DNA from 3 places in the Allobosea sp. 05T438 genome. Region 3 is predicted to be linked to each of the others. Evidence: predicted binding sites of a transcription regulator. Region 3 holds the regulator's gene; each other region holds the start of a gene.
The links. The regulator PhoB, encoded in region 3, activates phosphate uptake and scavenging genes when phosphate is short. The targets are predictions, from matches to a motif close to TGTCATNNANCTGTCAT.
Positions count from the first base shown of each region.

Region 1: a site for PhoB is predicted at 2,900-2,916, ahead of AC1DIN_RS12110 (HAD-IIA family hydrolase). Genes of this name have one in related genera too.
Region 2: a site for PhoB is predicted at 1,854-1,870, ahead of AC1DIN_RS25055 (glycerophosphodiester phosphodiesterase). Genes of this name have one in related genera too.

Region 1 covers NZ_JBFTKQ010000004.1:306,256-316,223, reverse strand. Annotated here, with positions in the region: gene AC1DIN_RS12120 (SUMF1/EgtB/PvdO family nonheme iron enzyme) at 1-1,061, shown strand, start outside; gene AC1DIN_RS12115 (MurR/RpiR family transcriptional regulator) at 1,145-2,068, opposite strand; gene AC1DIN_RS12110 (HAD-IIA family hydrolase) at 2,065-2,823, opposite strand; gene AC1DIN_RS12105 (ABC transporter permease) at 2,995-3,918, shown strand; gene AC1DIN_RS12100 (ABC transporter permease) at 3,924-4,826, shown strand; gene AC1DIN_RS12095 (ABC transporter substrate-binding protein) at 4,872-6,437, shown strand; gene AC1DIN_RS12090 (metallophosphoesterase family protein) at 6,506-7,405, shown strand; gene AC1DIN_RS12085 (inositol monophosphatase family protein) at 7,480-8,304, opposite strand; gene AC1DIN_RS12080 (endonuclease/exonuclease/phosphatase family protein) at 8,301-9,143, opposite strand; gene AC1DIN_RS12075 (carbohydrate ABC transporter permease) at 9,160-9,968, opposite strand, start outside.
Region 2 covers NZ_JBFTKQ010000019.1:610-10,577, forward strand. Annotated here, with positions in the region: partial or broken gene AC1DIN_RS25045 (amino acid ABC transporter ATP-binding protein) at 1-87, shown strand, start outside; gene AC1DIN_RS25050 (PepSY domain-containing protein) at 254-532, shown strand; gene AC1DIN_RS25055 (glycerophosphodiester phosphodiesterase) at 645-1,805, opposite strand; gene AC1DIN_RS25060 (hypothetical protein) at 1,974-2,114, opposite strand; gene AC1DIN_RS25065 (RsmB/NOP family class I SAM-dependent RNA methyltransferase) at 2,298-3,596, shown strand; gene guaA (glutamine-hydrolyzing GMP synthase) at 3,642-5,210, shown strand; gene AC1DIN_RS25075 (hypothetical protein) at 5,294-5,485, shown strand; gene AC1DIN_RS25080 (glutathione S-transferase N-terminal domain-containing protein) at 5,600-6,304, shown strand; gene AC1DIN_RS25085 (phosphoribosyltransferase family protein) at 6,319-6,909, opposite strand; gene AC1DIN_RS25090 (ArsC family reductase) at 7,035-7,391, shown strand; gene tgt (tRNA guanosine(34) transglycosylase Tgt) at 7,577-8,740, shown strand; gene AC1DIN_RS25100 (hypothetical protein) at 8,737-9,522, shown strand; gene AC1DIN_RS25105 (DMT family transporter) at 9,466-9,968, opposite strand, start outside.
Region 3 covers NZ_JBFTKQ010000011.1:167,057-177,024, reverse strand. Annotated here, with positions in the region: gene AC1DIN_RS20865 (TRAP transporter large permease) at 1-544, shown strand, start outside; gene ppk2 (polyphosphate kinase 2) at 714-1,667, opposite strand; gene AC1DIN_RS20855 (ATP-binding protein) at 1,785-2,840, shown strand; gene pstS (phosphate ABC transporter substrate-binding protein PstS) at 2,954-3,979, shown strand; gene pstC (phosphate ABC transporter permease subunit PstC) at 4,205-5,179, shown strand; gene pstA (phosphate ABC transporter permease PstA) at 5,192-6,076, shown strand; gene pstB (phosphate ABC transporter ATP-binding protein PstB) at 6,116-6,922, shown strand; gene phoU (phosphate signaling complex protein PhoU) at 7,006-7,725, shown strand; gene phoB (phosphate regulon transcriptional regulator PhoB) at 7,742-8,440, shown strand; gene AC1DIN_RS20820 (DUF3175 domain-containing protein) at 8,956-9,240, opposite strand; gene AC1DIN_RS20815 (SpoIIAA family protein) at 9,257-9,643, opposite strand; gene AC1DIN_RS20810 (LysR family transcriptional regulator) at 9,698-9,968, opposite strand, start outside.

The DNA.
Region 1 (9,968 bases), on a different contig from region 3:
GCCGGCGCAGCCAGCAAATCTGGCTCTCATCCGAGCCGCCGAAGGGGCTCGTGGTGACGCCTGTCGGCCAGCCCGTTGCGGTCGCGCAGGCGAACCGCGCCGTCATCCTGCCACCGAGCGGCCCCGACGCCTCGCCGGACGCCTTCGAACTCGCCTTCTGGGAATCGATCCGCAACAGCCAGAATGCCAGCGAATACCGCGCCTATCTCGACGCCTATCCGAATGGCCGTTTCTCGGCGCTGGCGCGCACCCGCGAGCAGCTCTACCGCGGCAAGCCCGGGGCGGCTGCGGCTGCAGCCTCGGCCACTCCGCTTCCGGTCACTGCAACGCCCGCTGCAGCAGCGTCCAAGACGGCTCCGATCCGCGATTGCAGCGACTGCCCCGAGCTGGTGGCGATACCGCCCGGCTCCTTCCAGATGGGCTCCAACGATCTTTACGAGTTCGAGAAGCCCGTTCACCCCGTTGCGGTGCGCGGCTTCTATCTCGGTATGCGGGAGGTGAGCCTCGAGGAATGGGATCGCTGCGTGACCGAGGGCGGCTGCAACTATCGGCCTGACGATCGCGGGCTCGGGCGCGGAAAGCGCCCCGTCACGGATATTCACTGGAACGACGCCAACGCCTATCTCGCCTGGCTCTCTGCCAAGACGGGGAAGCGCTATCGGCTGCCCAGCGAGAGCGAATGGGAGTATGCCGCGCGTGCCGGCACGACAACGACCTATCCCTGGGGCCAAACCGTGGAGAAGGACCGCGCGAACTGCCTGGGCTGCAACGACCAGCCGCGCCGCAGCGCCGTCGCTTCGGGCCAGTTTCCGCCCAACGCCTTCGGCCTCTACGACATGGCTGGCAACGCGGCCGAATGGGTCGCGGATTGCTGGAGCGAGAATTATCGCAGCGCCCCGCGCGACGGCAGCGCCTATGTGGCGCCCGGCTGCCGCGAGCGCGTGCTGCGCGGCGGCTCCTTCAACAACGACCCGCGCTATCTGCGCTCGGCCGCCCGTTTCAAATACGAAGCCGATGTGCGCTTCTACACCAACGGTTTCCGCGTCGCGCGCGAGCCCTGACGACCGCGTGCATTCAGAGAACGGCCGCCATGCCGTCGCGGCATCCGCGACGCGAGTGAGAGCAAGGTCCCGGCCCCGGACGACTAGAACCGCTTCGTCGAGAGCACGTCGAAGGTCTTGCCGATCGTCGCGACGGCCTTGTCGTAATCGGCCAGCGAAAGACAGGCGATCAGGGCGTCGATGACGGCGAGCTGGGCGATGCGGCTCGTCATCGCCTCCGTGCGGAACTGGGTCTCGCGCGCCATGGTGTTGAGCACGATGTCGGCATAGGCGAGCAGCGGCGATTTGCCGAAATTGGTGATGCAGATCGTGGTTGCGCCGGCTTCTCGCGCAAGCCTAGTCGCGGTGACAGTCTCATGTGTCGATCCCGAATGCGAGATCGTGATCGTCACGACGTCCGGGCCGGTCAGCGAGGCACTGATCGCCTGGACGTGGGAATCCACCACGACCTTGGATTCGACGCCGATGCGTAGGAGCCGGTAATTGGCGTCCTCCGCGATCGGGGCGGCGCTGCCGATGCCGTAGAGCTCGACGCGGCGCGCCCCACGGATCGCGGCGACCGCACGCTCCATTGCGCCGCGGTCGAGCACCTTCATGGTGTCGTGGAGCGCCTGCAGGTCGCTGCCGAAGATCTTCTCGATCACCGTCCCGGTGTCGTCGGCGCGCGCGAGATCCTCGTGGATGAATTGCACCGGCTGCACGAGATCGCGCGCCAGCGCGATCTTGACCTGCTGGAAGCCGCGCGCGCCGAGCTGGCGGCAGAGCGAGATCACGCTGCCCTCGCTCGCTTCCGCCCGTTCGGCCACCTCCGTCACCGACATGTGCACGACCTCGGCCGCATGGGCGAGGAAGACGTCGGCAATGCGTGCGGCGGTCGGCGGCAGCGTCGCGCGCAGCGCCGTCAGCCGCTCGATCACGCCATCGAAGCCGTCTTTGCCGCCAGTGCGCGCCTTGTCGGGGCTTTCCGCCATGACGTCGGCATCCGGCTTTCGATGAGATGAGCTCATGCCGGCAAGGCGATCATGTCTTGCTCGTGCGGGCAAGTCGTCTCGATATAGAGTTGCGGGAGCACCCCGTCTGTGACCTCGACATAGTGCAGGCCGAAGCGGCGCGCCCCTTCGCCATCGGTCCTGGGATTGTCTCCGAGCATCGCGACAGCCCGCTTGGGCAGGCCGAGCAAGGCGAGCCCGGCGGCGAACAGGGTAGGCTCCGGCTTGCCGATGAGGCGGTAGCTCACGGGGCCGGTGCAGGCGAGCAGCGCGGCGAGCAACGCGCCGGTTTCCGGAACGACCGAGCCGTCGGCGCCCGGATGGACGAGGTCCGGATTGGCGACGACGAGCTCGGCCCCCATCCGCACGGCATTGGCCGCCAGCGCCAGCCGCGCGTGGCTGAACCACCGGTCGCGGCCGAGAAAGACGACATCCGGCTGCTCCCTGACCGGCACGAGGCCGCGCTGGCGCGCATGGCGCATCAGGCTGCGACTCGCCAGCATGAGCACGCGCGCTCCGGGACGGCGCGCGGCGATATCGTCGAGCGCGACCGCTCCCGCCAGCACGATACGGTCAGTCGGAATGTCGAGCCCCATCCGCCGCAGGCCGCGCCTCAACTCTGCCGGCGTATGCTCGGCATCGTTCGAAACCACGACGAAACGGCCGGCGCAGGCGTCGAGGAAGGCGCTGGCGCCAGGCATCGCCCGGTCGCCGCACACCAATGTGCCGTCGAGATCGATCAGCCAGCCACGAATATCGTCCGCTGCGCGCACTGCAAACTCCGTCTCGGATCGCGGCAGGCATGAACTGAGATTGTCTCAGTGTCAAACAGTCGTCGACCTAAATTATATTCATGAGCCTGTCATGGAAGGCTGCCAGAAGGCTCGGGCTCCCGCCGCTTGAAGCGGCCGCGCAGCGCCCCGCAGCCCGTCCCAGAGGACGCCATGCTCGTATTCCTAGGCAGCCGTCTCCTGCGCATGACGATCACGCTCTGGGCGATCGTCACCGCCGTCTTTCTGGCGACGCGGCTGACCGGCAATCCGATCGACTTCCTGATGCCGGAAGGGCTCGACGCCGCCTCCCGCGCCGAGATGATCGCCTATTGGGGCCTCGACCGGCCCATCGCAGAACAATACCTGCTGTTCTGGAAGTCGCTGCTCTCGGGCGATTTCGGCCTCGGCCTGATGGAGCGCCGGCCGGTCGCGGTGATCTTCGGCGAGCGGCTCTGGCAGAGCGCCTCGCTCCTGGTCGCGACCCTGGCGCTGACCGTCGCGGTCGGCGTGCCGCTCGGTATCCTCGCCGCGCTCTGGCGTGGGCAGCCGCGCGGCCAAGGTGTGCTCTTCATCGCCTTTCTCGGCTACGCGGTCCCGAATTTCGTCCTCGCCATCCTGCTGCTGCTCGTCTTCTCCTACACGCTGCACTGGCTGCCGAGCGCCGGCTCCGCCACCCTGCTGCATTACGCGATGCCGACCGTGGCGCTGGCCGCCTATTTCGTCGCGGCGCTGACCCGCTACACGCGCAACGCCATGCTCGACGTCCTCTCGGAGGACTATATGCGCACGGCCCGCGCCAAGGGCCTGTCCGAAGGCGCCATCATCCTGCGGCACGGGCTGCGCAATGCGCTGATCCCGGTCATTACGGTACTCGGCCTGCAGATCACCACGCTCGTCTCCGGCGCCGTCGTGGTCGAGACCGTCTTCGCCTGGAACGGGGTCGGCGACCTGCTCGTCGGCGCGACGCTGCGGCGCGACTACCCGGTCCTCCAGTTCGGCGTCCTCGTCGTCGCCGGTGCGGTCATCCTCGTCAATTTCGCGATCGACCTCGCTTATGCGGCGTCGGATCCGCGCGTGCGCCTCGTCGGAGCCTGACCGCCATGGCCGAGATCGCTGACGCCAAGTTGATGCTTCCGCCCCGCAGGCTGCTGCGGATCAGGTTTGCCTGGGCAGGCAGGTTCGATACGCTGGTCGTAGCCGCCGCGCTGCTCGGGCTTCTCCTGGTCGCGCTCGCCTTGCTGGCGCCGCTGGTCTCGCCCTTCGAGCCAGACCAGCAGCGGCTTCTCGCACGGCTGAAGCCACCGATCGGCATCGCCGGCGCCAACCCGCTCCATTGGCTCGGCACCGACCAGCTCGGGCGTGATCTCCTCTCACGCTGCCTCCATGGCTTGCGTCTGACTCTCTCACTCGCGCTCTTCGGGACCCTGCTCGGCCTCGCCATCGGTGCGGCGCTCGGCCTCGCGGCGGGGCTGCTGCGCGGCTGGGCCGATGCGCTGATCATGGGCCTCGTCGACATCATGATGTCGCTTCCGTTCACCCTCGTCGCGCTTTTCGTCGTGGCGCTCGCCGGGACCGATGTGACGGTGCTGATCTGCGTGCTCGGCATCGCCTACTGGGCGCATTTCGCTAGGCTGATCCGGGCGCAGGTGCTCAGCCTGCGCGAGATGCCCTTCGTCGAGGCGGCCCGCGCGGCGGGAGCCGGCCCCTGGCGCATCGCCACCGTCCATATGATCCCGAACCTGATCTCGCCGGTCGTGGTCATGGCGAGCCTCAACTTCTCGAACCTGATCCTGCTGGAATCGGCGCTGTCCTTCCTCGGCCTCGGCGTCCAGCCGCCGACGGCGACGCTCGGCTCCATGGTCGGGCAGGGGCGCGACTACATGGCCTCCGCGCCCTGGATCGTCGCCGTTCCGGCTGTCGTCATCGTGCTGGTCAGCCTCGTCGCCATGCTGCTCGGGGATGCATTGCGCGACCGCCTCGATCCGCGCCTGCGCGGGCGCTGAACGCCCGCTCGCCATTCGTGCTGTTCATCCAAAGGAATTAGAAACATGTTCAAGATCTTGAAAATAATGACGATCGCTGCGCTGTCGGCGACCGCTCTCGTCAGTTTCGCCCAGGCGCAGGAGCTGAAGGTCGGTGTCCAGAACATGGCGCCCTGGCTCGATCCCGGCCGCGACTTCTCGAATGTCGGCTCGCAGTTCTACTTCAACGCCTTCGATCCGCTGATCGGCAAGGACGCCACCCGCGCCGAGAGCGTCTGGCAGCCGGGCATCGCCACGAGCTGGAAACAGGTTTCGCCGACCGTGATCGAGCTCAAGATCCGGCAGGGCGTGACCTTTCACAATGGCGACCCGATGACGGTCGAGGATGTCGTCTTCTCCTTCGACCGCATCATCAACGCGACCTTCCCGCCCTATGGCGTGCGCAAACGCGATACGCTGCCCAACATGGCCAAGGTCGAGGCCGTCGATGCCGAGACGGTCCGCATTACCGCGACCCGGCCCGAGCCGCTGTTCGAGACGCTGCTCAACGTGCAGCAGGGCATGATCGTGCCGAAGAAATACGTGATGGCCCTGACCGGCGATCCGAACGTTTCGGAAGCCTCCGATTTCGAGGCCTTCGCGCTGAAGCCGGTCGGCACCGGCCCCTACAAGATCGCCGAATTCGTGCCGAACCAGCGCCTGGTCTATGAGCGTTTCGATGGCTTCTGGGGTGAGAAGGCTCCGTTCCAGAAGGTCACGGTGACGCGCATCCCCGAGCTTTCCGGCCGCCTGACGGCGCTGAAGAACGGCGAAGTCGATCTGATCACCAACGTTCCGCCGGACCAGCTCGAGCCGATCGCCGCCGATCCGAAGCTCAAGGTCGAGGGCATGCAGACGCCGCTCTTCCACGTCGTCATCTTCAACACCCAGAACCCGAAGATGGCCAACCCCAAGCTGCGCCAGGCGCTTTCCTACGCCATCGACCGCAAGACGCTGAACGATGCGCTCTGGTTCGGTAAGGCGAAGGTGCCGACCTCGCATACATTCGCGCAGTTCGGCCCGCTCTACATGCCCGAGCTCAACACCTTCGAATACGATCCGGCCAAGGCCAAGGCGCTGCTCAAGGAAGCCGGCTATGACGGCACGCCGATCCGATACGACATCCAGGCGGCCTACTACACCAACGGCCTGCTCGCGGCTCAGGCGATCCAGGAGATGTGGGGCGCCGTGGGCGTCAAGATGCAGCTCAACGTCACCGAGCAGTGGACGGGCTCCGATCCGACCATGATGGCCCGCGGCTGGTCGAACCCGATGTACTTCCCCGATCCCGCCGGCGCCTTTGGCATCATGTGGGCCCCGACCGGCAACTCCGCCTCGGAGGGGCGCTTCAAGGCCGACGACGCCTACATCGCGCTCTGGGACAAGTTCCGCTTCTCGACCGACCTTGCCGAGCGCAAGCAGGCCTATGTCTCGCTGATGCAGGCCATCAAGAACGACCCGCCGGTCCTGCCGTTCTATCAGCCCTACGAGTCCTACGGCATGAAGCGCTCGCTCGCCTGGCGGCCGCTGCAGGGGCACATCCCCTATGTGCTCGACTTCCGCGCCGGCCGCGCGACGCTCGCAGCGCGCTGATGCAATTGCGGGAGCCGGTATCGCCGGCTCCCGCCTCCTATTTCCGACCCTGCTCGACGAGCCACGCCATGACCCGATCCCTTCGCCTCGCCTTCGTCGCCGACATCCATCACGGCAGGAACAGCTTCACCAAGATCGGCACCGCAGCCCTGCCGCTGATGGACGAGTTCCGCCGCTTCGTTGCTGAGGCGCAGCCCGACGCCGTGATCGACCTTGGAGATCGCATTTCCGATATCGACCATGACACCGACCTCAGGTTGGAGCGGGAGGTCGCGGAAGCCTTCGCGCCGATCGCGGCGCCGCGCTTCCATCTCTGCGGCAACCATGATCGCGATCATCTCAGCGTCGCCGAGAACGAAGAGATCCTCGGCCAAGCGCTTGGCCATCGCACCGTCGACCTCGGCGACTGGCGCTTCGTGCTCTGGGCCGCCGATTCACGCATCCACCGGCCAGGCGGCTTCGTGCTGCGCGAGGCCGACCTCATCTGGCTCGCCGCGACCATCGAGGCCGCCGACCGGCCGCTGGTCGTGATGAGCCATGTTCCGGTCTCCGGCCACGCCCAGACCGGCAACTACTACTTCGAGCGTAATCCGGCATCCTCGACCTATCCCGGTGCCGAGCGCGTCCGTGCTGTGCTCGCCCGGGCGAAAGTGCCGGTGATCTGCATCGCCGGCCATGTCCACTGGAACACGCTGACCACGGTCGACGGCATCCCGCACCTGACGCTGCAGTCTCTGACCGAGAGCTTCACGACGATGCCCGGGCCTGCCGGCGCCTTCGCTCTTCTCGAGCTCGGTGAGACCATCGCCTGGACGGTCCACGGCGCCGACCCGTTCTCAGCTCGCATCGCAACGGCGCAGACGGTGAAGCGTTGGATGACGCCGCTCCAGCCGTTCGAAGAGCACCCCGAGTTGCGGCAAAGGCGTCTTGTCTCCGCCGTCCAGACGGATATGGCGGCGGTGGCCTGATCGGGATTCAAGGCCGTGAGAGATTCGGAGTGAAGGGTTCGGTCAGAGGTCCGGGTTCGGGCGGCGGGCGCTGTTCAATTGAGCAGAATTCCGCGGATTTCCTTCCAGCTTTCTGCGTCGGGCGCACAGAGCAGCCCGGCCGGGCGCTCGGCCGGGGAATAGCTGCGGCCGTCGAGCAGTCGTGCGTGGCCGCCGGCCTCGCTGTAGAGCAGCACGCCCGGTGCGTGGTCCCAGGGATTGAGGATGCCGTAGAGCAGGAATTGCAGGCGTCCTGCCGCCGCCAGCCGGTATTCCTGCCCGCAGCAGCGCAGCGAGCCGACTTCGAGGAAGGCGGGGAAGCGGCTGGGAAGCGAACTGCGCAGCGGCTCCGGGAAATACTGCCAGCTCGCCATGCCGTTCATGTGGCGCGTCGCGACGGCCGGGGCGACTCGCAGGTCGCGGCTGGAGCCATCGGCGCGACGAAGCCAGGCGCCTTCGCCGCGTAGCGCCATGGCGCTGTCTCCGGCAACGGGATCGTGGATCACGGAGGCGACGATCTCGCCCCTGACGATGACGGCCGCCATCACTGCGAAGAGCGACAGGTCGCAGGCATAGTTGAGCGTGCCGTCGATCGGATCGATGACGAAGGCGAGATCGGCATCGCCCAATTGGCCGAGCAGCGCGGGCTCGCGCGTCACGGCCTCCTCTCCGATCAGCGCGGCACCCGGAAAGGCCTTCGCCAGCTCGGCGCAGATGAAGCGCTCGGCGGCCTCGTCGGCTTCCGTAACCAGATCGCCCGGTGCCTGTTTCTCGCGGATATCGCTATCGGCGAGGCGCCGGAAGCGCGGCATCACCTCGCGTCGGGCCGCCTCGCTCAGGATGGCGTCGAGCCGGTCATGGTCCTGCCGGGTGAAGATCATCCGAGGCCGAACTCGACCAGGATGGGCTGGTGGTCGGAGGCTCGCGTCTCGATGTCGTAGACGATGGCGCGTGCCCGCGCGGCAAGATCCGGCGTCGCCAGCACATAGTCGAGGCAGCCGGGCGGACCATAGGTCTGATCGCAGATGAAGGCCGAGGGCGGATGCGGCGCAACGCCCTGCAGCACCGGCCATAGATCGACCAACGGCGGCACATCCCCGTCGAACGGCGCGAGTAGCTGCGCCAGCCCGGCGTCGTCCGGCCGCATGTTGAAGTCGCCCGTCAGGATCGCGCTGGCCGAGTTCGGCGTCGGCGCGTAGGTGTGCGGGCCGGATGCGCGCGGCGTCGCCTGCCTTTCGGCGGCCATGCGGTGGACCTGCCGGATGCCCTCGACCTGGGCGGCGCGCAGCACGGACGAAGAATATTCCAGATGCGTCGTCATCAGCCGGATCGGGCCGAAGGGCGTCTCGACCATGGCCTCAACCAGCACGCGCGGCATGTTGCGCGTGGCCGCCGCTTCCCAGGGCAGGGTGTGGCGCAGCGCCTGCGCCACCGGCAGCCGGGTCAGCAGCAGGTTGCCGAAGCGCTTGCGCCCGCCCTGGCTGTCGGAGACGTCGACCCCGATCGCATCGATGGCGGTGAAGCCCGGCAGCAACTCGCCGAACAGGGCGAACTGGTCTGTGCGGTCGTTGCCGTCGAGATCGGGGAAGTTGGCCGCGACTTCCTGCAGGCAGAGCACGTCGAAATCGGCCATCTGCCTGGCGTGGTCGATGATGCGGCGCGGATCGACGCGTTCGTCGACGCCGCGTGCCCACTGGATGTTCCAGGTGATCAGCTTCATTGAGCCGGCCTCGACCCTACTTGATGCCCGCGCGCATAAAACTCTGCACGAACTGGCGCTGGAACAGAAGGAAACCGACGAGGAGCGGTGCCGAGGTCATCAGCGTCGCCGCGCAGATCACCGCCCAGTCGATGCCCTGGTCGGCCGAGGAGAAGACCTGGAGGCCCACCGTCAGCGGCCGCGACTCGACCGAGTTGGTGACGAGCAGCGGCCAGAGGAAGTTGTTCCAGTGGTAGCTGACCGAAACGAGGCCATAGGCGATGTAGGTCGGCTTCGCGAGCGGGACATAGACCTTCATCAGCACCTGCAGCGGGCTCGCTCCCTCGACGCGGGCGGCGTCGTCGAGTTCCTTCGGCACGGTCTTGAAGGTCTGCCGCAGCAGGAAGATGCCGAAGGCCGAGGCGATGTAGGGCAGGGCGATCGCCGGGATCGTGTCGATCAGGTTGACCTTGGCGAGCGTGCGGTAGTTCTCGACGATCAGCGCGTCCGGCATGATCATCAGCTGCGCCAGGATCAGCACGAAGGCGATGTCACGGCCCCAGAAATCCTGCCGTGCCAGCGCATAGGCCGCGAGCGTCCCCAGCACGAGCTGGAAGGCGAGGATCATGGTCACGAGGATGAAGGTGTTGAGGAAATAGCGGGCGAAGGGCGCCGCGGCCCAGGCCCGCGTGAAATTGTCCAGCGTCAGCGGCGCGGTCAGCACGAAGCGCGTCGTGTATTCGGCCGGGTGGAACGCCGCCCAGACGGCATAGGCCAGCGGCAGCACCCAGATGAGGGCGAGCAGGATCGCGCCGATGGATTCCAGCGTGAGCGAGAAGCCTTTGG
Region 2 (9,968 bases), on a different contig from region 3:
ATCGTCGAGATGAACACCCCCAACGAGTTCTTCAAGAACCCGCAGCACGAGCGCACCAAGCTCTTCCTCTCCCAGATCCTGCACTGACAAAGAACAGCTCGGTGAGCGATGGAAGCGCGTCGGCTTTGCCGGCGCGCTTTTTCGTCTAACGAGCGAATCACAAGGAAGCGCAAAGCATCTTCAGGTGTAGGCGAAACCCTCTACGGAACGAGTCCTCGTCCGGTGCGTTGATGGCGCAAACGGAGGATACGTGATGAAACGTTTTGTCCCAGTCATAGCTCTTGCTCTTCTGGCGAGCGGCGGTGCCTATGCTCAGTCGATCAACATTGGTCCGGGCGGCGTGAGCGTCGACCCCCGTACGCCGCATGAGCGGGCGATCGATCGCGAGATGCGTCAGGAGCGCTACGAGCAAAGGCGCGAGCGCGAATGGCGACGCGCCAACTATTACCGCGGCGACGATTGCCGCACGGTCACGACCGAGCGGGAGACGCCGCGCGGCGTGGTGCGGCGCACGACCCGCGTCTGCGATTGACCAATCTGATTTGAAGGGGAGCGGGCGAGAAGCCCGTTGACGACCAAGGCCCGCGGCGGGAGACGCCGCGGGCCTTGGTTTATCCGGCCGTTAGCCTTGCCCGGTTGGAAGCTTACTTCGCGTCGCGCGCCTTCACGGCCTGATCCGAGAAGTCCGAGAACAGGCCGTCGATGCCGAGCGCAAAGAAGGCCTTGTACTCGGCCGCGGCGTCACCCTTGAAGTCCGAGGCCAGCCGCTTCGGCTCGCTGCGGAAGGTCCAGGTATGGACGAGAAGGCCGGCGGCATGGGCATCCTTGACCACGTTCGTCGGCGCGATCAGCGTGCGGTCGCGCTCGTCGATGGCGCCGTCGCCGTTGAGGTCCTGCGGCTTGCCGTCAGCGCCGATCGTCTGCTTGGCAGCCATGATGTAGGGCTTCCAGGGGCCGACGCCGTCGGCATAGGTCGCGATCTCCTTGAGCCCTTCGGCGGAGAGCATGTCCTGGAACGTCCGCTTGTCGCCGAGCACCGCGAAGTCATAGGGACGGTCGAACGGGGCCACGAGCGTAACCTTGCCGTCCTTGTCGACGTMGTCGCCGTCGACAAGCTGGATGAGGCGCAACTGCGTCTTCTTGCGCAGGTACTTCAGATTGCCGGTCTCGAAGCTCTGGATGAACACCGGCGAGGTCTTCTCGGTCCAGCCGGCAGCCTTGAGCATGTCGAGGAGCTTGTCCTCGAAGGCGAGGCCGAGCGCGGTGTGATAGGTCGGGTGCTTGGTTTCCGGGTAGATGCCGATGGTGCGGCCGGTGCGGGCGCTTTCCGACTTGGCAAGGTCGATCACCTCCTGGAAGGCCGGGATCTGGTACTTGCCGTTGTGCGACTGGTCGCGATCGGCGAAGGCCTGCTTGGCCCGCAGGGTCTTGATCTCCGCCAGGGTGAAATCATTGGCGAACCAGTCGGTGGTGTCGATGCCATCGACCTTGCGCGTCGTCTTGCGATTGGCGAATTCCGGCCGGTCGGCGACGTCGGTGGTGCCGCTCAGCATCGGCTCGTGCCGCACGACCAGGACGCCGTCCTTCGTCGACACCAGGTCGGGCTCGATGAAGTCCGCGCCCATCTCGATAGCGAGCTTGTAGCCCTCGATCGTGTGCTCGGGCATGTAGCCGCTGGCGCCGCGATGGGCGATGATCAGCGGCTTGCGGGCGGTCGAGGGGGACACCTGCTGGGCGAGGGCCGCCAGTGGCTGCATGGCCAGTGCGGCGAGAAGCGATGTCGAGAGAAGCAGCGTTTTTTTCATGGTTTGACCCCGGCTCGCGGAAATGCGCGCGAACTTAGGTCGGGCGATGTGACAGGCCCATGAAAAGAATACGTCGGATCGTGAGCAAAGGCTGACGCGCGATGCGATACCCCAAAAAAAGCCCGCGACCCCGGTCGAGGGCGCGGGCGATCCTGCGTGCGCTCGCTGTCAGCGGCGGTTTTCGAGCGTGGTTTTCGCGTCGAGGCGCTTGGAGGGCGGCGGCGTGAATTCCGGCTGCGGCTGGGTTGCGCAAGCGGCAAGGCCGAAGGCGACAAGGCTCAGAATGACGATGCGGCTGGCGCTTTTCATGTGCGAATATCCCGGTGGCCGCGACATGCGGTTGCATCGTGTTTCCGCTTGTGAAACGACCGCGTCAAGTGCATGCCGCATGGGCCACCATGCCTCGGCGTCATGTTCGAATTGGTCGAAGCACACCTCACTCACCGCCTTGCGGCGCCGGGCCCGAGCCGTCCGTGCCAGGATTGAAACACCATGACGCCAGCCGCCCGGATCAGCKCCGCCATCGAGGTGCTGCAGGACATCATCGAGCGCCGCCGCCCGGCAGCCGATGCGCTGAAGGATTGGGGGCTGTCCCGCCGCTTCGCCGGCTCGAAGGACCGCGCGGCCATCGCCTCGCTCGTCTATGATGCGCTGCGGCGCAAGGCGTCCGCCGGCTACGCCATGGCTTCCGAGGAGCCGCGCGCGCTGGTTCTCGGCATGCTCGCGGGGCTGCGAGGCCTGCCGCTGGACGAGATCGCCGCGCTGTTTTCGGGCGAGAACCACGCCCCTGCGCCGCTCACCGCCGATGAGACCGCGCTTCTGACCGCCTTTTCTGACGAGGGCGCGCCCGACTGGGTGCGGGCCGATGTGCCCGAATGGCTCTGGCCCTCATTCGAACGCGGCTTCGGCGAGGCGGCGATGGCGGAAGGGCAGGCACTGGCCGCCCGTGCGCCGATCGATCTGCGCGTCAACCGCCTGAAGGCCACCCGCGACGCCGTGCTCAAGGATCTCGCTCACCATCAGCCCGAGACCGGCGCCTGGTCGCCCGATGCGCTGCGTTTCCAGCCGGGTCATGACGGGCGCGGCCCTTCGCTGCAGACGGAGCCCGGCTTCTTTGCCGGCGCGTTCGAGGTTCAGGACGAAGGCTCGCAACTGGTGACATTGCTCGCCGGCGCCCGGCCGGGCCAGACCGTCATCGATCTCTGCGCCGGGGCAGGGGGCAAGACGCTGGCGCTCGCCGCGCTGATGGCGAACCGCGGGAGCCTCTATGCGACCGATCTCGACAGCCGGCGGCTCGCGCCGTTGCACGACCGCGTGGCGCGCTCGGGCGCTGGTATCGTCGAGGTGCGCATCCCACGCTCGCGCGGCCACGAGCCGCTGGCGGATGTTGCCGGCCACGCCGATCTGGTGCTCGTCGATGCGCCCTGCACCGGTTCCGGCACCTGGCGGCGCAATCCCGATGCGAAATGGCGCGTGCGCCCCGGCGCGCTCGCCGAGCGGATCAAAGACCAGGCCGAGGTGCTGGCCCGCGCCGCCAAGCTGGTGCGCCCCGGTGGGCGTATCGCCTACATCACCTGCTCCATGCTGCCGGACGAGAATGACGAGGCCATCCGCGCCTTCCTCGGCCGCCATCCCGGCTTTGCTCTGGTCGCACCGATCGACGTGCTCAAGGGCGCGGAAAGCGACTTCTCCCTGCTCGCCCGCTTCGCCACGGAATTCGGCCTGCAGCTCTCGCCGCTGCGCGCCGGCACGGACGGGTTCTATCTGGCTTGCCTCCAGCGGGGGGATTGAGACGCGGCCGTTGCGCACGCCCGCGCGATCCATTAACGGGACGCGATGACGAGCGCTCAGCCCCATCACGACTCCATCCTCATCATCGATTTCGGCTCGCAGGTGACGCAGCTGATCGCGCGGCGCATCCGCGAGATCGGCGTCTATTGCGAGATCGCCCCGTTCCAGTCTGCGGATGAGGCGTTCGGGCGGCTGAAGCCCAAGGGCGTGATCTTCTCGGGTGGCCCGGCCTCGGTGCCGGACGAGGGCAGCCCGCGCGCGCCCGAGGCGGTCTTCACGGCTGATATCCCGCTGATGGGTATCTGCTACGGCCAGCAGACCATGGCGCATCAGCTCGGCGGCAAGGTCGAGGGCGGGCACGCCGCCGAGTTCGGCCGTGCCGATGTCGAAATCCTTGCTCCTTCGGCGCTCTTCGCCGGTGTCTGGGAGAAGGGCTCCCGCTACCCGGTCTGGATGAGCCATGGCGACCGCGTCACTGAGCTGCCGCAGGGCTTCTCGGTCAAGGCGACCTCGGAGAACGCGCCCTTCGCGGTGGCGAGCGACGAGATCAGGCGCTTCTACACCACGATGTTCCACCCCGAGGTGGTCCACACCCCGGATGGCGGCAAGCTGCTGCGCAACTTCGTCGTTGAGATCTGCGGCTGCAAGCCGGACTGGAGCATGTCGGCCTATCGCGCCGAGATGCAGAAGAAGATCCGCGAGCAGGTCGGCACCGGCCGCGTCATCTGCGGCCTTTCCGGCGGCGTCGACTCGGCTGTTGCGGCCGTGCTGATCCACGAGGCGATCGGCGATCAGCTCACCTGCGTCTTCGTCGACCACGGCTTGATGCGGATGAACGAGGCCGAAGAGGTGGTTCGCCTGTTCCGGGATCACTACAACATCCCGCTGGTCCATGTTGAGGCCGAGGAGCTGTTCCTCTCCGAGCTTGCCAAGTGCGGTGCCGATCCCGAGGCCAAGCGCAAGACCATCGGCCGGCTCTTCATCGACGTCTTCGACGCAGAGGCGGCCAAGCTCGGCGGCGCCGATTTCCTGGCGCAGGGCACGCTCTATCCCGACGTGATCGAGAGCGTCTCCTTCTCCGGCGGCCCCTCGGTGACGATCAAGAGCCACCACAATGTCGGCGGTCTGCCCGAGCGCATGAAGATGAAGCTCGTCGAGCCGCTGCGCGAGCTGTTCAAGGACGAGGTCCGCGTGCTCGGCCGCGAGCTCGGCCTGCCCGAGGCCTTCGTCGGCCGGCATCCCTTCCCGGGGCCCGGCCTCGCCATCCGCTGCCCCGGCGAGATCACCAAGGAGAAGCTCGACATCCTGCGCAAGGCGGATGCGATCTATCTCGACGAGATCCGCAAGGCCGGTCTCTACGACGTGATCTGGCAGGCCTTCGCCGTGCTGTTGCCGGTGCGCACCGTCGGCGTGATGGGCGACTACCGCACCTACGATCATGTCTGCGCGCTGCGCGCCGTGACCTCGGTCGACGGCATGACCGCGGATTTCTATCCCTTCGACATGAACTTCCTTGGCCGCGCCGCGACCCGCATCATCAACGAGGTCAAGGGCATCAACCGCGTCGTCTACGACGTGACTTCGAAGCCGCCCGGCACGATCGAGTGGGAGTGAGCGCGGGCGCTCACGGCCGCGTCATCGGCCATGAGCGTATATCGCCCTGACGGCGCTGCCCGTCGCTCGCCCTGGATGGGGAAATGAGGGCAGGTGGTTTTCGCGGCAAGCGGCTTGCGCGCAGGCTCCATCTGACATTGCTCTACGACCGCTATCGCATGCTGGCGTTTCGCGTGCGGCCGTTGAGCTGGACGGTGAAGGATTTCGTGCTGATCCGCAGCGTTCCCCGCGAACCGTACGAAATCCTCGGCCGTTCGCCCTCGGCCAACCCGTGATCATGCATCATCGCAAGCCCGCCTTGCGACGACGGGAGGCGCGCCCCGTTGCTTTGGGCGCGCGCGGCTTTATCGTCCGGCGCCGAAGCTCTTCCGATTCAACCGGAGCACCCTATGGCCGATCTCTCCGCTTTCCCGATCAGCAAGCGCTGGCCCGCCAGCCATCCCGACCGCATCCAGCTCTATTCGCTGCCGACGCCGAACGGCGTGAAGGTGTCGATCGCGCTGGAGGAACTGGAACTGCCTTACGAGCCCCACCTCATCGACATCGGCAAGAACGAGACCTGGGGCCCGGAATTCCTCTCGCTCAACCCGAACGGCAAGATTCCCGCGATCATCGATCCGAACGGGCCGGATGGAAAGCCGCTGGGCCTGTGGGAGTCGGGCGCGATCCTGCTCTATCTCGCCGAGAAGACCGGCAAGCTGCTGCCGAAGGATCCGGCCGCGCGCTACGAGACCATCCAGTGGGTGTTCTTCCAGATGGCGGCGATCGGCCCGATGTTCGGCCAGCTCGGCTTCTTCCACAAGTTCGCCGGCCGCGAATACGAGGACAAGCGCCCGCGCGACCGCTACGCCAGCGAGAGCAAGCGCCTGCTCGCCGTGTTGGAGGAGCGGCTGGCGAGCCGCACCTGGATCATGGGTGACGAATTCACCATCGCCGACATCGCGATCCTCGGCTGGGTGCGCAATCTCGTCGGCTTCTACGGGGCAGGCGAACTCGTTGACTATTCCACGCTGACGCATGTGCCGATCTGGCTGGAGCGCTGCCTGTCGCGCCCCGCGGTGCAGCGCGGCCTCGACATCCCGAAGCGCCCCTGAATGCCGGCACTCCCTCAGGGCATGTCGCTGGGGGAGGGCACGGGCTGAACCGGTGCCAGTCTTTCCAGGGCGTGCACGGAGATGCCGCCCTGGGCAAGTCGTTCGCGGCCTCCCAGCCCGTCGAGTTCGAAGACGAAGAGCGCATGCGTGCAGTGTGCGCCAAGTCGGCGAAGCAGCTGCGCCGTCGCCAGCGCGATGCCGCCCGTGATCAGGCAGTCGTCGATGATGGCGACATGACGTCCGTCGAGCCGATGGCCCTTCGACAGGGCGACGCCATTGCCGAGCTCGTAATTGGCCGCGAGACTGCGGACGACGTCCGCGCGGATCGAACCGACCTTGCGGATATCGATGAAGCCGAGGCCGTTTCTGAATGCCAGCGCGCCCGCAAAGCCGAGGCCGCCGACGTCGATTCCGGCAAGAAGGTCGGTTTCCTCATCAAGATGGGCCGCCAGGGCTTCGCAGGCAGTTTGCATCCAGCGGCCGTCGCAGGTGAAGGTCGTGGCATCGGGAAAGTCGACGCCGACGACCGGGTGGTCCTTCCAGCGGCGATGGGGAAAAGCAGGTGGCGCCGGCGTTTTCTGCGCTGAGGCCGAGACGATATCCATGCTATCTCCTGCCTGCATCCGACGATGTCATCCGCCATGTCATGCCTGTTTGCAGTCTTGCTGACAAACCCGGATGACAGCTGGGTGGCGGATGCTGCGACATTCCACACAGTCCGGGCGAAGGCATGACGATCACCATCTACGGCATCAAGAACTGCGACACGATGAAGAAGGCGCGCAGCTGGCTCGACGGCCATGGCGCGACCTACGCGTTCCACGACTACAAGGCGAGTGGTATCGACAAGGCCTCGCTCGAGCGCTGGGTGAAGGAGCATGGCTGGGAGACGGTGCTCAACCGCGCCGGCACGACCTTCCGTGCGCTTCCCGACGCCGAGAAGCAGGGGCTCGATGCGGCCAAGGCCATCGCGCTGATGCTCGCCCAGCCCTCGATGATCAAGCGCCCGGTGCTCGATCTCGGCAGGGGCAGGACGGTCGTCGGCTTCAAGCCCGAAATCTACGAGGCGGCGCTGGCGAAGGGCTGAGCCTGGGCGACTGCCGTCATTCTCGGGCGGCGCCCGGCGCCGACCCGAGCATCTCCTGTCGAATGAGGCTCAAGAGCCCTCTAGTCCCGAGATGCTCGGGGCAAGCTCGAGCATGACGGCGGCGAACGCCCATCCAGCGCGCGCGCCTCTTCCCTAAAGGCGCGTGCTGCTCTACCTCGCAGCGCATGAACGCACAGCCCGAACTCGCGCAGCCCCAGACCGCCGCGACAACCGACTTCGCCTTCCATGTCGCCGCCCGCGACGGCGCCGCCCGCACCGGCGCGATCAGCATGCCGCGCGGTGTCATCCGCACGCCCGCCTTCATGCCGGTCGGCACCGCCGCAACCGTGAAGGGCATGTATCCCGAGCAGGTGAGGGCGCTCGGCGCCGATGTCGTGCTCGGCAACACCTATCACCTGATGCTCCGTCCCGGCGCCGAGCGCGTCGCCAGGCTCGGCGGGCTGCACAAGTTCATGAACTGGCCGCATCCGATCCTGACCGACTCCGGCGGCTTCCAGGTGATGTCGCTGTCGCAGCTCAGGAAGCTGACGGAGGAGGGGGTCACCTTCCAGTCGCATATCGACGGCTCGAAGCACGTCCTTACGCCCGAGCGCTCGGTCGAGATCCAGAATCTGCTCGGCTCCGACATCGTCATGCAGCTCGACGAATGCGTCGCGCTGCCCTGCGAGGACAAAGTGGCGGAGAAGGCGATGCGCCTGTCGCTGCGCTGGGCCGAGCGCTGCAAGGCGGCCTTCGGCAACCATCCCGGACGGGCGCTGTTCGGCATCGTGCAGGGCGGGGCGGTACCGCATCTGCGCATCGAGAGCGCGCGCGAGCTCGCCGCGATGGACCTCAAGGGCTACGCCGTCGGCGGTCTCGCGGTCGGCGAGCCGCAGGAAATCATGCTGGCGATGATCGAGACGGTCGAGCCGCATCTGCCGCAGGAAAAGCCACGCTACCTCATGGGCGTCGGCACGCCGGACGACATCGTCCAAGCGGTGGCGCGCGGCATCGACATGTTCGATTGCGTGATGCCGACCCGCGCCGGCCGCCACGGCCAGATCTTCACCCGCTTCGGCCGGATGAACCTCAAGAACGCCAAGCACGCCGAGGATCCGCGGCCGATCGACGAGCAATCCTCCTGCCCTGCGGCGAACAGCTGGTCGCGCGCTTATCTGCATCATCTCGTCAAGGCCGAGGAGATGCTCGGCAAGATGCTGCTGACCTGGGTCAACCTCGCCTATTACCAGGATCTGATGGCAGGCCTGCGCGCCGCCATTGCGGCCGGGCGCCTCGCCGATTTCATCGCCGAGACCAAGGAAGGCTGGGCCAGGGGCGAGACGGCTTGAGCGCAGGGCTGGCTCTTCTACCGATCAAGATGGCGATCGCTGCCTCGGTGGTGGTCGGCTGTTCCGTTCTGGCCGAGCGCACGGGGCCTCTGGTCGCGGCGATGATCGCGACGCTGCCGATCTCGCTCGGGCCGGTGCTTGTCTTCCTTGCGCTCGATCACGACGCCGCTTTCATTGCCGCCAGTGCGCTGGGCACGATGAACGCCAATCTCACCCATTCCGCCTTCATCCTGAGCTATGTGCTTTTGGCCCAGCGCCTGACGATGCTGCCCTCGCTCGTGGCCGCCGCGGCCGTCTGGGTTCTCGTGCTGGCCGGCGTGCGCAGCCTGGCACTGCCGGCGCTGCCGCTCACGGTCCTGACCATCCTTGCCTTCGGTGTCGTGCATATGCTCGTGCGGCCTTATCTCTCCGTGCGCACGGCCGCCCCCGCCGCACTTTCGCGCTATGCCATTCCGATCCGGGCAGGCTGCGTCGCGGTGCTGGCGGGAATCGTCACAACCGCGAGCGATCGGGTCGGGCCGCTCTGGTCGGGTGTCCTTGCCGGTCTGCCGATCGTCCTGTCGAGCCTGATTGTGATCCTGCATCCCCGCATCGGCGGGAAGGCCACCGCAGCGGTGATCGGCAGCGGGGCTCTCGGGCTGCTGGGCACGGGGCTTGGGCTTGCCGTCGTGCATTGGATGGCGGTGCCGTTCGGCTCGTGGACGGCGCTCGCCATGGGGCTCGCCTTATCGGTCGGCTGGAATCTGGCCCTGACCGGCCTTGCGCGCCGGCTTGCGCCATGAGGCGACGAACAGCCCGGCGATGATCAGCATGATGCCGGCGAGCTGCAGCGAGGAGGGGATCTCGCCCAGCACCGGGATCGCTAGCAATGTGCCGGTGACAGGGATCAGGGGCGGGAAGCGGCCGACGACCGCCGGCCCCAGGACATGCGCCGCCCAGCCCCAGATCCACAGGCCGATAATGACATTGGCCACGCCCTGGTAGAGCGCATGCAGCGACAGCAGCCACCATGGTGCGATGTCGAAGCCGCGGAAGAAGAACAGGGCGTAGATCGGCAGCCACACCAGCGACAGTACCGAGACGATAGCTGCGGCGCGCAGGCCATCGACCTTCCAGAGCTGGATCATCAGCGGATAGAAGCCCCAGAGCAGGCCGACGCCGAGGAACATCAGGTCTCCTCGCAGCGTGCCGGCGCTCGAGCCGCTCGAGCCGGCGATGGCGAGACAGG
Region 3 (9,968 bases):
CGCCCTCTTCCTCGGCTTCTTCGTCTACCGCACGCTGGAGGTGAAGCAGCTCTGGCCGATCCTGATCGACACGGTCGAGACCATGGGGCTCGTCGCCGTGCTGGTGATGGCGGCGGGTGCGCTCGGCTGGTGCATGTCGATCTCGCGCGTGCCGCAGACGCTGACGCCGCTGATCGTCGAGACGATCCAGAACCCGCTCGTCTTCCTGCTCGTCTGCAATCTCATCCTGCTCGTCGTCGGCTGCTTCATGGAGGCGCTGGCCGCGATGCTGATCCTGATCCCGATCCTGGTGCCGGCTGCGAACAGCTTCGGCATCGATCCGGTGCAGTTCGGCATCATCATGATCCTGAACCTGATCCTTGGGACGATCCATCCGCCGATCGGCGTGGTGCTCTTCGTGGTGACGCGCATCGCCAATGTCTCGTTCGAGACGATGTCGAAGGCGATCCTGCCCTGGCTCATACCGCTGCTGGTCGTGCTTGCCGCGATCACGCTCTGGCCGCCGCTGACGACCTGGCTGCCGAACCAGGTGATGGGGCCGTGAGGGCGCAACAGCCGGGAGCCTGATGACTTTGAGCGGAACCGCGTCGTCATCCCGGGCTTGACCCGGGATCCATGCCGGAGCGCTGCCGATCAGGGTTCAGGCATGGATCCCGGATCTCCGCTTCGCTCTGTCCGGGATGACTTCCGCGTTCCGCGGATCACGCCAGGCTTTACCGGCTCTCCGGCTCGCCGCCATGGTGGAGATAGCGGCCGACGGGGATGACGATCTCCTCGTCCAGCTTGCCGATCGCGGCCTCGTCCTTGTCCGCGTAGGGGATCGCCTTCAGCACATGGCGGATGGCGTTGAGCCTTGCGCGCAGCTTGTCGTTGCTGCGCACGACATGCCAGGGCGCGGCTTCGGTCGAGGTCCGGCCGAGCATCTCGTCGAAGGCGCGGGAATAGTCGTCGAAGCGCGGGATGGCCTCGAAGTCGATCGGCGAGAGCTTCCAGCGCTTGAGCGGATCGTGCCAGCGCGCGTGCAGACGGGTCATCTGCATCTCGCGGCCAATGGTCAGGAACAGCTTGATCAGGCGGATGCCGTCGCGCGCCAGCATGCCCTCGAAGACGGGGGCCTCGTGCAGAAAGCTCTCGGTTTCCTCGGGCTTGCAGAAGCCCATGACGTGCTCGACACCTGCCCGGTTGTACCAGGAGCGGTCGAAGAAGACGAGTTCGCCGGCCGTCGGCATCTCGCTGGCATAGCGCTGGAAATACCATTGGCCCTTCTCGGTGTCGGAGGGCTTCGGCAACGCGACAGTGCGAGCCTGGCGCGGATTGAGATGCTGGGTGAAGCGGCCGATCGTGCCGCCCTTGCCGGCGCCGTCGCGGCCTTCGAAGACGATGACGATGCGCTCGCCATGCTTGGAGGCCCAGCGCGTCAGCTTCTGCAACTCGATCTGGAGCAGCTCGAGCTCGCGATTGTAGCGCTTGCGCTTCATCCGCTTGCCATAGGGATAGTCGCCGCTGTGATAGGCGGCATCGATGATGGCTTCCGGCAGCGTGTCGGCCTCGATGTCGAAGCCCTTGAGCTTGGGGGACACGGGACGGGCCTTCGCCGGTTTGGCGCTCTCGCCCGCGGACAGCGCGATCGGCGCGTTGGCGTTCGAACCCGAGAATTTCTTTGCCATCGCTGCCTCCTCTTCGGGCAAAGCCTAGCCGGCTGACGTGCGGAAGGGAATTGACGCCTCTCCTTCTTCCGCCCAGGAAGGGCAGGCCGGCTGGTGCCGGCTCGTTCCGAGCGCTCCATGGCCGACATTGCCACTTCCTCTTCCGCGACGATGCAGACCATGATCGAGGCGCTCGGCGTCCCCGTCGTGCTGCTCGACGAACAGGGCATCGCCCAGGCGCTCAGCCCTGCTATGCGCGCGCTCGTTCCGGGGCTCGAGATCGGCAAATTCCTGGCGCTGGTGCTGCGCGACCCGGACCTCAACGATGCGATCGAGCAGGTCGCGCATGAGGGCGGGCGCGACACCGTCGAGCTCGTCGAACGGGTGCCGTTCGAGCGCGCCTTCCGCATCCACATCGCGGCGCTGGGCGGCGGACGGCGGCGGCCGACGCTGCTCACCTTCCAGGACCTCAGCGAGCAGCGGGTGATCGAGCGGATGCGCGTCGATTTCGTCGCCAATGCCAGCCATGAGCTGCGCACGCCGCTGGCCTCGCTGCTCGGCTTCGTCGAGACGCTGCAGGGGCCGGCGCGCAACGACGAGCGCGCGAGGGAGCGATTCCTTGGCATCATGCGCGAACAGGGGCTGCGCATGGCGCGTCTCGTCGACGATCTTCTCTCGCTCTCGCGTATCGAGCAGCGCGCTCACGTCGCGCCCGACACGCCGGTCGATCTCGCCGGCATCGCGCGCGAAATCGTCGACTCGCTCACATTGATGGCGCGCGAGCGCGAGGTCACACTGGCGCTCACCACGCCGCGCGAGCCGCTGCTGGTCCCCGGCGACCGCGACGAATTGCTGCGGCTGATGGAGAACCTCGTCGAGAACGCCATCAAATACGGCAAGCAGGGCGGCGAGGTGAAGATCACCGTCGAGGCCGGCGAGGATGAGGCCAGCTTCCACGTTCGCGACGATGGCCCGGGGATTGCGCCGGAGCATCTGCCGCGCCTGACCGAGCGCTTCTACCGTGTCGACACCGCCGCCAGCCGCGAGGCGGGCGGCACGGGCCTGGGGCTGGCTATCGTCAAGCACATCGTGCTGCGCCATCGCGGCAGGCTGACGATCGAAAGCAAGCCGGGGGAGGGGGCGACCTTCAAGGCGATCCTGCCGCGTTTCGAGGCCCAGCGCGCAGGCCGCTGAGCCGCCGCTTCAACGGCTTTGTGACAGTTTTCATGACGACGTGTCATCCGGCTGTCATATAGGGGGTGTTCTGACAGGGGAGCTGTCAACAGCGACCCAGAGAGGACATCTCAATGCGCAAGATTCTCGTTCTCGCGGCCGTGGCCGTCGGGATCGCCGGTTCCGCCCAGGCTGCCGACATCACCGGCGCCGGCGCGACCTTCCCCTTCCCGATCTATTCGAAATGGGCCGAGGCCTACAAGAAGGACACCGGCACGGGCCTGAACTACCAGTCGATCGGCTCGGGCGGCGGCATCCGCCAGATCAAGGCGAAGACCGTCGCCTTCGGCGCGACCGACGCTCCGCTCAAGGGCGAGGACCTCAGCAAGGACGGCCTGATCCAGTTCCCGACCGTGATGGGCGGCGTCGTTCCGGCCGTGAACATCGCCGGCGTCGAGCCGGGCAAGCTCAAGCTCTCGGGCGACATCATCGCGCAGATCTATCTGGGTGACATCAAGAAGTGGAACGACCCGAAGATCGTGGCGCTCAACGCCGGGCTCGCCCTGCCGGACGCCAACATCAACCCGGTCTACCGCTCTGACGGCTCGGGCACGACCTTCGTGTTCACCGACTACCTCTCCAAGGTCTCGGCCGACTGGAAGTCCAAGATCGGCGCCAACCAGTCGGTCCAGTGGCCGGTCGGCATCGGCGGCAAGGGCAACGAAGGCGTCTCCGCCTCGGTCAAGCAGGTCGCCAACTCGATCGGCTATGTCGAGTACGCCTATGCCAAGCAGAACAAGCTCGCCCACGCCCTGGTGAAGAACGCCGACGGCAACTTCCCGGCTCCTGAGGAGAAGGCCTTCCAGGCCGCCGCCGCCAACGCCAACTGGCAGGAGCAGCCGGGCTTCGGCATCTCGCTCAACAACCAGAAGGGCGCGGATGCCTGGCCGATCACCTCGGCGACCTTCATCCTGGTCCATGCCAAGCCGGAGAAGCCGGAAGAGGTGCAGGCCGCGCTGAAGTTCTTCGACTGGGCCTACAAGAGCGGCGACAAGCTGGCGAGCGAGCTCGATTACGTCGCCCTGCCGTCGACCGTGAAGGATCAGGTCCGCAACGCCTGGAAGGGCGTGACCGACACCGCCGGCAAGCCGATCTTCTGATCGCTGCCAGCGACAAGGTGAGGCGGGCCAGTCCCGCCTCACCGATACATGCAGCCCTCATCCTGAGGAGCCGCGGTATGCGGCGTCGCGAAGGATGATCCAGAGCGCACTGGAGCCTCCTTCGGGACGCTCCTGCGGAGCGCTCCTCAGGATGAGGGCTGAGGTTGATCGGAGTCGGGTGACCGGCTGCAGGCAACCTCTGCCACGACACCGGAGCCTCCGCGGATGACCGCAGCAACCGACATGACGAGCATCCCCGGCGCGAGGCCGGCCGCCCGCAGGACGCCGAAGGCGGGCTTCGACCTCTTCTTCCGCAATGCCAGCTTCGCGGCGGCGCTGCTCGTGCTGGTGCTGCTCGCCGGCATCATGATCTCGATGATCATCGGCGGCTGGCCGGCCTTCCGCGAGTTCGGCCTCGGTTTCATCACCTCCAGCGTCTGGGATACGCAGAACGAGCAGTACGGCGCCTGGCCGGCCATCGTCGGCACGCTCTCGACGGCGTTGATCGCGCTGGCGATCGGCGTGCCGCTTTCGCTCGGCATTGCGGTCTACCTGACCCAGCTGGCGCCGGGCTGGTTCAAGAAGCCGGTCGCCACGGCGATCGAGCTGCTCGCCGCCGTGCCCTCGATCATCTACGGCATGTGGGGCCTGTTCGTCTTCGTGCCGCTCTTCGCGGCCTATGTGCAGATCCCGCTCTCGAACATCGTCGAGGGCATGCCGGTCGTCGGCACCATCCTCTATTCACGCTCGCCCTCGGGCCTCGGCATCTTCACCGCCGGCCTGATCCTGGCCTTCATGATCGTGCCGTTCATCGCCTCGATCACCCGCGACATGCTGGAGCAGATCCCCTCCGTGCTCCGCGAAAGCGCCTACGGCATCGGGGCGACGACATGGGAGGTCGTGCGCCACGTGCTGGTGCCGCAGGCCGGCGTCTCGATCATCGGCGCGATCATGCTCGGCCTCGGCCGCGCGCTCGGCGAAACGATGGCCGTCACCTTCGTCGTCGGCAACGCCAACCGCCTGTCGGCCTCGATCCTCGATCCCGGCTCGACCATCGCCTCGCGCATCGCCAACGAATTCAACGAGGCGATGGGCCTGCAGCTCAACGCGCTGATCGCGCTGGGCTGCATCCTGTTCTTCGTCACCTTCGTCGTCCTCGTCATCGCGCGGCTGCTGGTCGCCCGCGTCAAGCGCTACTGAGGTCTTTCGTCCATGACCATGACGACCACGCCCCGCGAGCTGCCGCACACCCCCTGGGGGCGCGTGCGCCAGTCCCGCCGCACCGCCGACCGGCTGATGAAGATCATCGCGACCGGCTTCACTTTCTGCGCCATCTTCGTGCTGTTCTGGATCCTCGGCATGTTGCTGGTGAAGGGCATCGGCGGCCTCTCGCTCGCCACCTTCACCGCGGTCACTCCCGGCCCGGGCACGGAAGGCGGTGGCCTCGCCAACGCCATCGTCGGATCCTTCGTGCTGACCTTCCTCGGCATTGCCATCGCGACCCCGATCGGGGTTCTGGCGGGCACCTGGCTCGCCGAATACGGCAGGGGTTCCAAGCTCGCGCACCTGATCCGCTTCATCAACGACATCCTGCTCTCGGCGCCGTCGATCCTGATCGGCCTGTTCGTCTACGTCATCCTGGTCGAGCCCTTCCGCGGCTATTCCGGCTGGGCCGGCGGCGTCGCGCTCGGCATCATCGCGATCCCGGTCATCGTGCGCACCACCGAGGACATGCTGAACCTCGTCCCCGGCCCGCTGCGCGAGGCGGGGGCCGCGCTGGGCGCGCCGCCTTCGGTCGTCATCACCTCCGTGACCTGGCGTGCGGCGAAGGCCGGCATGATGACGGGCATCCTGCTGGCGCTCGCCCGCATCGCTGGCGAGACGGCACCGCTGCTCTTCACGGCTCTGAACAACAATTTCTGGTTCTCGCCCTCGCTCGCTGGCGGCGTCTCGAACCTGCCCGTCACGATCTATCAGTTTGCCTCTGCTCCGTACGAGAACTGGCAGCAGCTCGCCTGGGCGGGATCGCTGATCATCACGGTCTCGATCCTGCTGCTTTCGCTCATTGCCCGCCGCGTCGTCGCTGGCGGCAAATAAGACTTGAATCCAACCCGGTCGCGCCCGACCTTGAGGACCATGTCGATGCTTTCGACCCTTGAACTCTCCCCGCAGACGCTCGATGCCGAAGCGCCCGTCCGGATCGCGGTGAAGAACCTCGATTTCTACTACGGCGAGCACAGGGCGCTGAAGAACATCAATCTCGATTTCCGCGACCGGCACGTCACCGCGCTGATCGGCCCGTCCGGCTGCGGCAAGTCGACCCTGCTGCGCATCTTCAACCGCATCTACTCGCTTTATCCCGAGCAGAAGGCCACCGGCGAGATCCTGCTCGATGGCCGCAACATCATCTCCAACGACGTCGACGTGAACGAGCTGCGCTCGCGCGTCGGCATGGTCTTCCAGAAGCCGACGCCCTTCCCGATGTCGATCTACGACAACGTCGCCTTCGGCATCCGCCTCTACGAGAAGCCGCCGAAGTCCGAGCTCGACGACCGTGTCGAGGGCGCGCTGCGCCGTGCCGCGCTGTGGGACGAGGTCAAGGACAAGCTGAAGAGCTCCGGCATGGGCCTCTCCGGCGGCCAGCAGCAGCGCCTGTGCATCGCCCGCACCATCGCGCAGAAGCCGGAAGTGATCCTGTTCGACGAGCCGACCTCCGCGCTCGACCCGATCTCGACCGGCAAGATCGAGGACCTGCTGGAGCAGCTGAAGAGCGACTTCACCATCGCCATCGTGACGCACAACATGCAGCAGGCTGCACGCATCTCGCAGTACACCGCCTTCATGTATCTGGGCGAGGTCATCGAGTTCGCGCCGACCAACACCATCTTCATGAACCCGGCCAAGAAGCAGACGCAGGACTACGTCACCGGCCGGTTCGGCTGAGCCGCGGCAGAGTTCTTTGTTTGTCGCATTTTCTTCGCGCGAACCGGTCCGATTTCGCTTGAAAATGCTTTGAGGATAACGCCATGACCGACCACATCGTCCGCTCCTACGATACCGATCTCGAAGGCATCCGCCGCAGTCTTGCCGAAATGGGCGGCATGGCCGAGCGCATGCTGGGCGACTCCACCGTGGCGCTGGTGCGCCGCGACACCGGCCTCGCCCAGAAGATCATCACCGCCGACCAGCGCCTCGACAACCTGCAGCGGGACGTCGAAGAGAAGGCGGTGCTGACCATTGCCCGGCGCCAGCCGCTCGCGAACGACCTGCGCGAACTGATCTCGGCGATCCGCATCGCGGCCGACATCGAACGCGTCGGCGATCTCGCCAAGAACATCGCCAAGCGCGCCGTCGCCATCGCCGGCCAGTTCCAGCCGCCGCACCGCGCCGTGGTCGGGCTCGAGCACATCAGCCGCCTCGTGCAGGCGCAACTCAAGGACGTGCTCGACGCCTACGCCGCAGGCAATGAGCAGAAGGCGCTCGAGGTCTGGCGCCGCGACGACGAGATCGATGCGCTCTACACCTCGCTGTTCCGCGAACTCCTGACCTACATGATGGAGGATCCGCGCAACATCACCTTCTGCACGCATCTCCTGTTCTGCGCGAAGAACATCGAGCGCATCGGCGACCACACCACCAACATCGCCGAGACGATCCATTACCTCATCACCGGCGACTCGCTCGACGTGAATCGGCCGAAGCTCGACACGACCAATATCGAAGTCGAGGCGGTCACGGGCAGCTGAGGCGAGGCAAGGAATCATGGCCGCACGCATCCTGATCGTCGAGGACGAGGAGCCGCTGACCCTGCTGCTGCGCTACAATCTCGAAGCCGAGGGCTTCGAGGTGGACAGCGTGGCGCGCGGGGACGATGCGGAGCTTCATCTGCGCGACCACACCCCCGATCTCGTGCTGCTCGACTGGATGCTGCCGGGCCTCTCCGGGATCGAGCTCTGCCGCCGGCTGCGGTCGCGGCGCGACACCGAGCGCGTGCCGATCATCATGCTGACCGCGCGGGGCGAGGAAACCGAGCGCGTGCGCGGGCTCGCGACCGGCGCCGACGACTATGTGGTGAAGCCCTTTTCGTTGCCGGAGCTGATCGCGCGCATCCAGGCGCTGCTGCGCCGCGCCAAGCCGGGCCATGTCGCTGGACTGCTTGCCGCCGGCGACCTCGAACTCGACCGCACCACACGGCGCGTCCGCCGCGCCGGCAGCGAGCTGCATCTCGGCCCGACCGAGTTCAGGCTGCTGGAGTTCCTGATGCAGGCGCCCGGCCGCGTCTATTCGCGCGCCCAGCTGCTCGACGCCGTCTGGGGCCGCGACGTCTATATCGACGAGCGCACCGTCGACGTCCATGTCGGCCGGCTGCGCAAGGCGATCACGCCCGCCAATACCAAGGACCCGCTGCGTACCGTGCGCGGCGCCGGCTACGCCTTCGACGAGACTTTTGCGCGCAGCTGAGCGGCGCTCCAGCTCTCCTCCTCATCGCAGCTTACGGTGAGTCTCGCCTGCTCGCTCGCGTTGACCCTGAAAGTCAGCGCGAGCCAGAGGAGGTCGCCATGAGCAAGATGCCGCCATTCCCGCCGGCCAATCGAAGCGACAACGGCCCGGGCGAGCCGGATCATGCCGGGCACGATATGCGCAGCGCCAGGTGGCGAGCGCCGGCCGGGCCAGCCCGACCAGCAGGGCAACACCCGCATCAACACGTGCAGCAGGATCGTTGAGGAGGCTGCCCCATGTCGGCCTCGACCAAGGCGCCGCAAACCATCCGAAACGGCGGCCTGTCCCATCCCATGAGAATGCGGAGAAGCCGGCGGACATCCGCAAGCTGGCTGCCGGCGACGAAACCCGGCAGCGCGCTCGCATTTCGCGCCGTGTTGGCGCGGCGGCAGCTATCGCATGATCCGGCCCGCAAGGGTGGCCGCCCCGCGAGAAGCCCCCTTCAGGACGATCCCTGAAAGGGTCCGGCGGGAGCCTCAGCCCTCTCGGTAGAAGAGGCGGCGCAAGCTGTGCTTGGCCGCTTCCAGCGTCCTGCGCCGCTCGGCCGGCAGGTTCCGGCCGGCGCGGTTGATGTAGAAAGTCAGCATCGACATCGCCGAGCGATAGGGGCTCGACTTGCGGAGCCGGCTGTGTTCAGCCGACCGCTTCAGCGAACGTGCGATCCGTCGCGGATCGCCCTGCTTGAACACCGCCTTCTCAAGATCGAGCGCGTTGCTCCGGGTGGTGATATCGGCCGACCATCTGCGTTTGTGAGCAGTCATGGCGTCCTCCTGTCGGTCAGGCGTTTGGCCCGCCCTCGATGTCACCGGCCCAGGTCAGTGCGGTCTCGTACTCCTCCGGCTTGAAGGTGCGGACGGTCACGAAGGGGATCGCTGGGTTGAGCAGGTCGACGAAGGCGGCAAGCCAGCCCCTGTCGGTGATCACCGCCTCGCGCGGGAAGCGCTGCAGCTCCCAGAGCTTGCCGAGGCTGTAGCGCGCATCCTTCCAGGCGGCAGCCAGGGTCATATCGGTGAAATCGGTGAGGTCGGCGAGGATGCCGACCTTCTCGTGTCGCGCGAGCTTCGCCTCGATATCGGCCATGATCCCATCGAGATCGTCACTGGTCAGCGTCTGCGACAGGCGGTAGGCGCCGACATGGTCCGGGGCAGGCAGAATGGTGAACATGGCTCCTCCTTGCTCCAGACAACGCGGGGCAGGAGCGGAAGTTTCGCCCGATGATCAGGCCGCTGCGGGCGCACGGGTGGCGGCGTCGAACCGGGCCGCTTCGGCGCGCAGCCAGCCGACGAATTCATCGAGGCCGGGCCGTTGCGGCCGGCCAACGGGGAGGGTGAGCCAACAGCCCGTCGCACTGGTGAAGCCGAGGCCGAGCGGGTTGATAAGCGCGCCGGAAGCCAGCTCGTCGGCGACATAGCAGCGCGGCATCAGAGCGACGCCCAGCCCAGCGACGGCGGCGCTGGTGATCACGGAATAGTAGCCGTAACGCACGGTG